2 regions of the Pseudoclavibacter sp. 8L genome follow, and region 2 is predicted to be linked to the other one. Evidence: riboswitches for the same ligand, from Rfam matches in the RefSeq annotation. Region 2 holds a riboswitch; the other holds the start of a gene.
What was found. Region 2 has a riboswitch for thiamine pyrophosphate ahead of GV007_RS00965 (ECF transporter S component). Riboswitches for the same ligand answer to the same signal wherever they lie in the genome.
Positions count from the first base shown of each region.

Region 1: another riboswitch for thiamine pyrophosphate. It lies ahead of GV007_RS04900 (YkoF family thiamine/hydroxymethylpyrimidine-binding protein); the one in region 2 lies ahead of GV007_RS00965 (ECF transporter S component).

Region 1 is NZ_LR733185.1:1,041,878-1,046,411, forward strand. Features, by position in the region: gene GV007_RS04890 (ABC transporter ATP-binding protein) at 1-518, opposite strand, end outside; gene GV007_RS04895 (ECF transporter S component) at 508-1,098, opposite strand; gene GV007_RS04900 (YkoF family thiamine/hydroxymethylpyrimidine-binding protein) at 1,095-1,769, opposite strand; TPP riboswitch at 1,812-1,895, opposite strand; gene GV007_RS04905 (VOC family protein) at 1,930-2,271, opposite strand; gene GV007_RS04910 (LLM class flavin-dependent oxidoreductase) at 2,393-3,586, shown strand; gene GV007_RS04915 (NtaA/DmoA family FMN-dependent monooxygenase) at 3,611-4,534, shown strand, end outside.
Region 2 is NZ_LR733185.1:214,434-218,967, reverse strand. Features, by position in the region: gene treY (malto-oligosyltrehalose synthase) at 1-466, opposite strand, end outside; gene glgX (glycogen debranching protein GlgX) at 513-2,708, opposite strand; gene GV007_RS00970 (hypothetical protein) at 2,848-3,180, shown strand; TPP riboswitch at 3,206-3,315, shown strand; gene GV007_RS00965 (ECF transporter S component) at 3,366-4,019, shown strand; gene GV007_RS00960 (ABC transporter ATP-binding protein) at 4,025-4,534, shown strand, end outside.

The DNA.
Region 1 (4,534 bases), 830 kb from region 2:
ACACGGGGCTCCGTGACGATGGCCGCGGCGATGGCCACGCGCTGGGTCTCGCCACCCGAGAGCGTCGCCGTGCGACGGTCGGCGAGCGTCCCTGCGCCGACGAGGTGGAGGGCCGCGTCAACCGCTGGCCCCATCGCCTCGGGAGCCCAGGCGTGGTTCTCGAGCGGGAACGCGATCTCGTCGGCGACGTCGGGGAGGCACACCGATGAGCTCGGGTTCTGCGCGACGACGGAGAGATGCCTGGAGAGGCGCGGCACGTCCGACTCCTGCGTATCCACCCCGCAGATGCGGATGCGCCCGCTGACCTGTGCGGGGACGCTGTGGGGGATGACCCCGCTGAGCGCCTGCAGCAGCGTCGACTTCCCCGCCCCCGACGGCCCGATGACGAGCACGTGCTCGCCGGGCGCCACGCGCAGATCCACTGGCCCGAGCCCGTCTCCCGAGGAGTGGATCGCCTCGAAGCCGACCGCCTCGATGTCCACGCTCGAGATGTCGACGCTCGAGCTGTCAGGCCGCACGGCGCACGGCAAGCGGCTTCGAGTCCTGCACGATCGCGAAGTTGTCGAGCACGCCGGTGTGCACGAGCGAATCGACGATGAGCTTCGCGAGGAGACCGCCGAGGATGATGCCGGACGCGACCTGGATGCCGAAGCGAAGGAACAGGATCTCCTGGCCGTACCAGCCTGAGCGGAACGCCGAGTAGAAGAACACGAGGCCGGCGCCGAGCGCGCCGGAGATCGCGTACCGCAGCCAGCCGTACTTCCGGTACCGGCCGAGCGCGAACGGCAGCTCGCTGCCGATGCCCTGGATGGCGGCGGCGACGAAGAGCAGGGGGCCGACGGCAGAGCCGAGGAACACGACCTCGATGACGGAGGCGAGCACCTCCGCGATGACACCGACGAACGGCCGGCGGATGATGGCGATCGCGATGGGCGCGACGAGCAGCCAGCCGCCGAAGAGGAAGTGCTGGGCGAGGTCGCCGGCCGGCCCCATCGCGATGGAGAGCGCAGTCCACGCCTGCACGAGCGCCCAGTACAGGAAGCCGAAGACCGTGCCGAGCACGACCATGAGCACGATGTCTCGCAGCTTGAGGCTCATGCGCGGGCCTCGGCTGCTGCGTCGAATGCCGAGTCAACTGCTGTGTCTGCCTGGCGGCCTGCGTGGCTGGGGCTGTTCAGCGAGATCGTGAGGTGGCTCGTCACATGCTGCACGTGCGCCCCGACCCCCGCCCAGGCGACCGCGACCGTCTCGAGCACGCGCCCGAGGTCGCCGCTGAGCTTCGTCACGAAGTGCTCGGAGGCTACGAACGTGCCGCTCGCCTTCGCCGTCTCTATGGCCGCGTAGATCTCGCGCATGTGGTCGGGCGTCCGCTCCGCCGAGCCCGCATCCTCGAGGGGGTAGAGCGCCCACTCCGCACTCGCGAAGCTGCCAGACTTCCGGCCGCGGGGCGCATCCACTTGCCTGGGGCCGGCGCCTCCCGGCAGATCGCACACGGCCTCGCCGGGGCAGCCGCGAGACAGCAGCACCTGGATGGAGGCGTGCAGTCCCGTCGCCGCGATGTGCTGCGAGAGGTCGGTGAGCCAGCGCAGCAGTGACTGCTCGTCGCCGCCCGCGTAGGTGCTCACGTCGCCCGTCTCGAGCACGAGGCCGGAAGCGTCCGCGGCGTCGAGTGCGGCGAGGATCACGTCGACGTATCGGTCTGACATGACCGAGACGGTGACTCGTGCGCCCACCCCGAATGCGAGCGGGTCCTGGGTGATGGTTTCCATGTGCGTGCCTTCCGTCGGAGCGTGACGGCACGGGTGGGTTGACTCCCTTCGCTGGCATTACCCAGATCAGGTTCAACGGTCGGAGTTCGAGTACTCCCTCTCAGCCCGACTCATCGGGCTCCCGTGCACGGCCACACTGTAGCCCCGGCGCAGTTCGCGCCTAGCTCCCTGCGCTCGTGAAGACCACGTGGTTGCCTTCCGGGTCGAGCACCTGGAGGATCTGGAAGTGAGTGGCGTCTTCGATTCCGCCGTGCTCGATCCTGGCCGCGTCGAGCCGTTCGGCGACACCGGCGAGGTCGTCTTCGGTGAACACCACCGTGGATCTGCCCGAGCGGCTCGAGTCGGCCCAGAGCTGCAGGCCGGCTTCGCTTGTGAAGTGCCACTCCAGAAGTCCGGGCATCGGATTCTCGTCGGGGCCACGGCCGAAGAGCCTGCCGTAATATTCCGTAGCCTGAGCCAGGTCGGACACGGTGATCTGCGCAAGTACGCCCTTGATAGCCATGCCCCGATGATGCTCGCCTCTGGTGCGAGGAGCCTCCACGAACATGTCCCCACGTTGCGACGCGTAACGGGGTGCGTCAGGCGCCGTGGTCCCGCCGCGAGGCGCCACCTAGCGTCAGACCATGACGAACCCACCCCGAATCCACCTCGGCGTCGCACTCGATGGCGCCGGCATCCACCCGGCCGCCTGGCGGGAGCCGAGCGCCCGTCCGGACGAGCTCTTCACGCCCGACTACTGGGTGGGGCTCGTCCAGCTCGCCGAGCAGGGGCTCCTCGACTTCGTATCCATCGAGGACTCGTTGGCGCTGCAGTCGTCCGAGCGGCTGCACGACGACGATCGCACCGACGAGGTTCGGGGTCGACTGGATGCGCTGCTCATCGCCTCGCGGGTAGCCCCCGTGACCCACAGCATCGGTCTCATCCCGACCGTCACGACGACGCACACCGAGCCCTTCCACGTCTCCAAGGCTGTCGCGACGCTCGACTACACGAGCGAGAGTCGCGCCGGCTGGCAGGCTCGACTCTCGATCGGGTCGGACCACACGCACTTCGGGCGCCGCGACCCGGCGGAGTTCCTGGAGACCCTCGAGCGCGCATCGACCGCCGACATCGGCGACCTCTTCGCCGAGGCCAACGACTTCGTCGAGGTCGTGCGCAGGCTCTGGGACAGCTGGGAGGACGACGCGGAGGTCCGTGACGCCTCCACGGACCGCTTCCTCGATGCGGCGAAGGTGCACCGCGTCGAGTTCGAGGGCAGATGGTTCAGCGTGCGTGGTCCGTCGATCACGCCGCGTCCGCCGCAGGGGCAACCCGTGGTCGCTTCCCTCGGGCACGCCCAGGTGCCGTACGAGTTCGCCGCCGCGAGCTCCGATCTGCTCTTCGTCACCCCGTCGGATGTCGCCTCGGCCGTGAGCATCCTGTCGGAGGTGCGGGCTGCCGAGCAGAAGGTGGGCCGTGCCGGCGAGCCGCTCTCCGTCTACGTCGACGTGGCCGTGTTCCTCGACGGGCCCGAGGAGACCGGGGCCGCTCGTCTTGCGCGCCTCGACGCGAAGGGCCGCACGCTCGGGCAGCCGCCGGCGGTATTCACCGGTTCGGCCTCCGAGCTCGTCGAGCACTTCGAGACGCTCTCGGCGCTCGGCTACGACGGCTTCCGTCTGCACCCCGGAGTCGTGACGGACGACCTTCCCCGCATCGTCGCCGATGTCGTTCCCCTCCTCCAGCAGAAGGGGCTCTTCAGGGAGCGCTACGAAGCACGCTCCCTGCGCGGCCTCCTCGGCCTGCCGACCACCGTCCCGAACCGCTACGCCGCCGTCTAGGCCCGACTCGATCAGGAGATCATCGTGACCAAGAAGCAGATCATCCTCGCCGCCTACGTCGGCGGAGTCAACGAGCACACCCTCTGGGAGCACCCGGATGCGGGGAGCCAGATCGAGTTCTCGACGTTCAAGCACGCCGCCCAGAAGGCGGAGGCGGGGAAGTTCGACTACTTCTTCCTCGCGGAGGGTCTCGCGCTGCGCTCGCGGCGGGGCGAGATCTTCGACCACGACATCGCGGGGCGCCCCGATACCATTCCCGTGCTTGCCGCCATCGCCGCGGTCACCGAGCACATCGGGCTCGTGGGCACCATCAACGCCACCTTCAACGAGCCGTTCGAGCTCGCGCGCCAGTTCGCCAGCCTCGACCACCTGTCCGGGGGGCGGGCTGGCTGGAACGTGGTCACGTCGTTCGACGCGTTCACCGGTGCCAACTTCCGACGCGGCGGCTTCCTCCCGCATGCTGAGCGCTACGAGCGGGCAGAGCAGACGGTCAACACGGTCCGGGAGCTGTGGGATTCCTGGTCGGCGGATGCGATCGTCGCTGACAAGGAGTCCGGCCGGTTCCTGGACTCCGCCGACGAGGGGCGCTTCGACGTCTCGACGAGTCAGTTCGACATCAGCGGTCGGTTCACGGTTCCCCGCAGTCCACAGGGCAGACCGATCATCGTGCAGGCCGGCATCTCGCCGCAGGGTCGCGACTTCGCGGCCGCCAACGCCGACGTCATCTTCTCCCCGTACTCGCGCCTCGAGGAGGCACGAGACTTCTACGCCGACATCAAGGGTCGGGTCGAGGGCTTCGGGCGCAACCGGGATGACCTCAAGATCCTCCCGCAGTCGAGCTTCGTGCTCGGCGACACCCGCGAGGAGGCGCAGGAGAAGGCGCGCTGGGTGACGGAGCAGCAGCTGAGCCCGCGCACCATCCAGGTGCGACTCGAGCAGGTCTGGAAC
Region 2 (4,534 bases):
TGTCGACGGTCACGTTGGCGATCGCGTCGCCTCGCTCCCTGGGCATGTCGTCGTCGCCGACCGTGGGGATGAGGAGCTTGCCGCCGCCCGCCTCCCAGTCGATGTCGAAGGACTCTGCGTGGGCGGCCTGCTGGCCGTGCTTGAGCACATCCCACCACCACGGGTTGTCACGTGGTGTTCCGACTCCCATGTGGTTCGGGACGATGTCGACGAGCACGCCGAGGCCCAGCTCGCGGGCCTTCGCGGAGAACCGCTCGAGCCCCTCGCGCCCGCCACGTTCGTCGTCGACCTTCGAGGGGTCGACGACGTCGTAGCCGTGCGTGCTGCCTGGGGTCGCCTGGAGGATGGGCGAGAGGTACACCCATCCCACGCCGAGCCGCTCCAGGTAGGGAAGCTGCTCGGTGGCGGCGTCGAGGTCGAACTCCGACGTCAGTTGGAATCGGTACGTGCTGGATGGGATCCGCATCATGGTCTCCGTGGCGCGAGGTGCTTCTGAGATGGCTCTGGCTGGGTCAGCTGCCGAGGGGCGGCCGCGTGATGATGGGGATGGGGGTTGTCATCGCGGCGACGGAAGCGGCAACTGAATGGTCTGGCTTCTCGTTGAGCTCCGCTTCGCGCAGGACGACGAGCGAGCGCGGCTCGAGCGGGATGGTTGCTCCCGGCTCGACGGCCTCGAGGTCGGTGTGCATGCCGGAGGTGTCGATGACGATGTCCCAGTGGGAGGTGATCTCGACGCTCGGGATGGTCGCCTCGACGACTGTCTCGCTGGCGTTGAAGTAGACCATGAAGCTCACATCGGTGATCTCCTCGCCCCGCTCGTCGCGCCCGGCGATGGCGTTGCCGTTGAGGAACATGCCCATCGACTTCACGAACTCCGCGTTCCAGTCTTCGGATGCCATCTGCGTGCCGTCGGTCGAGAGCCACACGATGTCGGGCAGCGCGGATCCTTCGGCGCGCTCCTCGACGCGGCCGTTGAAGAAGCGGCGTCGACGGAACGTCGGGTGGTCGGCGCGCAGCTGCGCGACGGCCCGCGTGAACTCGACGAGCGGCTCGTCGGCGTTCTCCCAGTGCACCCAGCTGATCTCGCTGTCCTGCGCGTACGTGTTGTTGTTGCCGTTCTGGGTGCGCCCCAGCTCGTCGCCGTGGAGGAGCATGGGCACGCCCTGGCTGAGCAGCATCGTCGCGATGATGTTGCGCTGCTGCCGGGCGCGCATGGCGTTGATCTCGGGGTCATCGGTCGGGCCCTCGACGCCGAGGTTGTAGGAGCGGTTGTGGCTCTCGCCGTCGTTCCCGTTCTCGCCGTTGGCGTCGTTGTGCTTCTCGTTGTAGGAGACGAGGTCTCTCAGCGTGAAGCCGTCGTGGGCCGTGACGAAGTTGATGGAGGCGAAGGGGCGGCGTCCGGAGTGCTCGTAGAGGTCGGCGGATCCGGTGATGCGGCTCGCGAACTCGCCAAGCGTCGATGGCTCGCCTCGCCAGAAGTCGCGCACGGTGTCGCGGTACTTGCCGTTCCACTCTGTCCACTGCGGTGGGAAGTTGCCGACCTGGTAGCCGCCGGGGCCGACGTCCCACGGCTCGGCGATGAGCTTCACCTGCGAGACCACCGGGTCCTGCTGCACGAGGTCGAAGAAGGTGGACAGCTTGTCGACGTCGTGGAGCTCGCGGGCGAGGGTGGAGGCGAGGTCGAAGCGGAAGCCGTCGACGTGCATCTCGGTGACCCAGTAGCGCAGCGAGTCCATGATGAGCTGCAGCGAGTGCGGGTGGCGCATGTTGAGCGAGTTGCCGGTGCCCGTGTAGTCGGTGTAGTACCGCTTGTCGTCTTCCTCGAGCCGGTAGTAGGCGGCGTTGTCGATGCCGCGGAAGCTGAGGGTCGGGCCGAGGTGGTTGCCTTCTGCCGTGTGGTTGTATACGACGTCGAGGATGACCTCGATGTTGTTGGCGTGCAGCGTGCGCACCATCGACTTGAACTCCTGCACCTGCTGGCCTGCCGTGCCCTGGGAGGCGTAGTCGGCGTGCGGGGCGAGGAACGAGATGGTGTTGTACCCCCAGTAGTTGCGGAGGCCCTTCTCGATGAGGGTGCTGTCCTGCACGAACTGGTGCACGGGCATGAGCTCGATGGCGGTGACGCCGAGCCGCTTGAGGTGCTCCACGATCGCGGGGTGCGCGATGCCGGCGTACGTGCCGCGGATCTCCTCCGGCACGTCCGGGTGCAGCTCGGTGAGGCCCTTGACGTGCGCCTCGTAGATGAGGGACTCGTTGTAGGGGATGCCGGGCTTACGGTCGCCAGCCCAGTCGAAGTAGGGGTTGATGACAACGCCCTTCATCATGTGGGGCGCTGAGTCGAGGTCGTTGAACGAGTCGGGGTCGCCGAAGTTGTAGCTGAAGAGCGACTGGTCCCAGTCGATGTCGCCCGTCGTCGCCTTCGCGTACGGGTCGAGGAGGAGCTTCGCCGGGTTGCAGCGGCTTCCGTTGATCGGGTCGTAGTCGCCGTGCATCCGGTAGCCGTACTGCTGGCCTGGCTGCACGTGAGGGAGGTAGGCATGCCAGACGTGCGCGTCCTGCTCGTGGAGCCTCACCCGCTCCTCGTTGCCGTCGTCATCGAAGAGGCACAGCTCGACCTTGTGGGCGGCCTCGCTGAAGATCGCGAAGTTGGTGCCACTTCCATCGAACGTCGCTCCGAGGGGGTAGGCATTTCCGGGCCACGTTTTCATGCACGCTCCTATTGCTTCATCGAAGAACATCGCGTGTGGATGCAGGCACTAAAGCTACCAAAGGGTGGGAGCGCTCTCGCCCGCAAGCACACAGGACTTCTCCTGGTTGGCAGGCATGTCGACGACCTACGCTGGCCGCATGACGAACCTCACACAGAACCTCACGGACTCGGTCAAGAAGCTCGGCGTCACACTCGCCTATGGCGAGAAGGTGGAACTCGGCAAGTCCACGATCCTTCCGGTCGCTCTCGTCTCGTACGGCTACGGCGGTGGTGAGAGCACTGAGGAGGGTCAGGAGAACTCGTCGGGCGGCGGTGGCGGCGGGATGGCCGTGCCGGTCGGCGCGTACGTCGATGACGAGTTCGGCACGAGCTTCCGTCCGAACATCATCACGCTGCTCGTCGTGTCGATTCCGCTGGTGTGGACGGTCGGGCACGCCCTCCCGCGACTCATCAAGGCGCTCAAGAAGTAGCTCCGGCCGCGGTACGGCCTATACTCGGGGTGTTCACGGGAGTCCGGTAGTCCGGGCTGAGAGGAAGGCTCAAGCCTTCGACCGTCAAACCTGATCTGGGTAATGCCAGCGCAGGGAGGCACATCTCCGAGCAGGGTCGCCCACGGCTCTGCGCCCGTGCACTTTCACTCGAAAGGGCACACAGCATGACAACTTCCTCGACTCCATCTCCGACTGCGGCAGCGCAGGTTCCGGCTCAGGCGAAGGCGCCGAAGAGCCGCTTCCGCTGGCGGGTCATCGACATCGTCACGGCGGCCGTTCTCGGTGTCGCGACGGGCCTCATCTTCATCTTCTGGAACAGCGTCGGCTACGCCTGGTTCGTGGCGATGGATGCGTTCACTCCGGGGATCGGCGGCATAGCGGTCGGCATCTGGCTGCTCGGCGGCGTGCTGGGCGGGCTCATCATCCGCAAGCCGGGGGCTGCGCTCTTCGTCGAGGTGCTCGCGGCGTGCGTCTCCATGCTGCTCGGCAGCCAGTGGTCGATCGAGACCGTCTACTCGGGTATCGCGCAGGGCCTCGGTGCCGAGCTCATCTTCGCGCTGTTCCTCTACAGGCGCTTCGGTCTGAGCGTCGCGATGCTCGCGGGCGCGGGTGCTGCCGTCGCCGCGTGGGTGCTCGAGCTGTTCCTCAGCGCGAACATCGAGAAGGGCCCCGAGTTCCTGACGATCTACCTGGTCGCTGTCGTGGTCTCCGGTGCGGTGCTGGCGGGAGTCGTCGGCTGGCTGCTCACGCGAGCGCTCGCCGCGACGGGCGCGCTGAACCGCTTCGCGGCGGGCAGAAGCGCGAAGCGAATCGGCTAGCGCTCGTGGGCGCGAGAGTCGAGGCGAGGGGGTGGGGCTGGCGCCACGCCGACCGGGCGAAGCTGGCGGTCAGCCAGCTCGACCTGACGATCGAGCCCGGAGAAGCTGTGCTGCTGCTCGGGCCGTCGGGGGCGGGCAAGTCGACGCTCCTGGCGGCTCTTGCCGGGGTGCTCGGCGACCACGAGGACGACGGGCAGGAGCTCGGCTCGCTGCTGGTCGACGGCAGGCATCCGACGGATGCCCGCGGCGCGGTGGGGCTGGTCCTGCAGGATCCGCAGGCGAACACGGTGCTCGCCCGCATCGGCGACGACATCGCCTTCGGCTGCGAGAACCTCGGTGTGCCGCGCGCCGAGACCTGGGTTCGGGTGCGCGAGGCGCTCGACGCCGTCGGGCTGCGGATGCCGCTCGACCGCTCGACCGCGCAGCTGTCCGGCGGTGAGCGCCAGCGCCTCGCGATCGCGGGCGTGCTCGCGATGCGGCCGAACCTCATCCTGCTCGACGAGCCGACCGCGAAC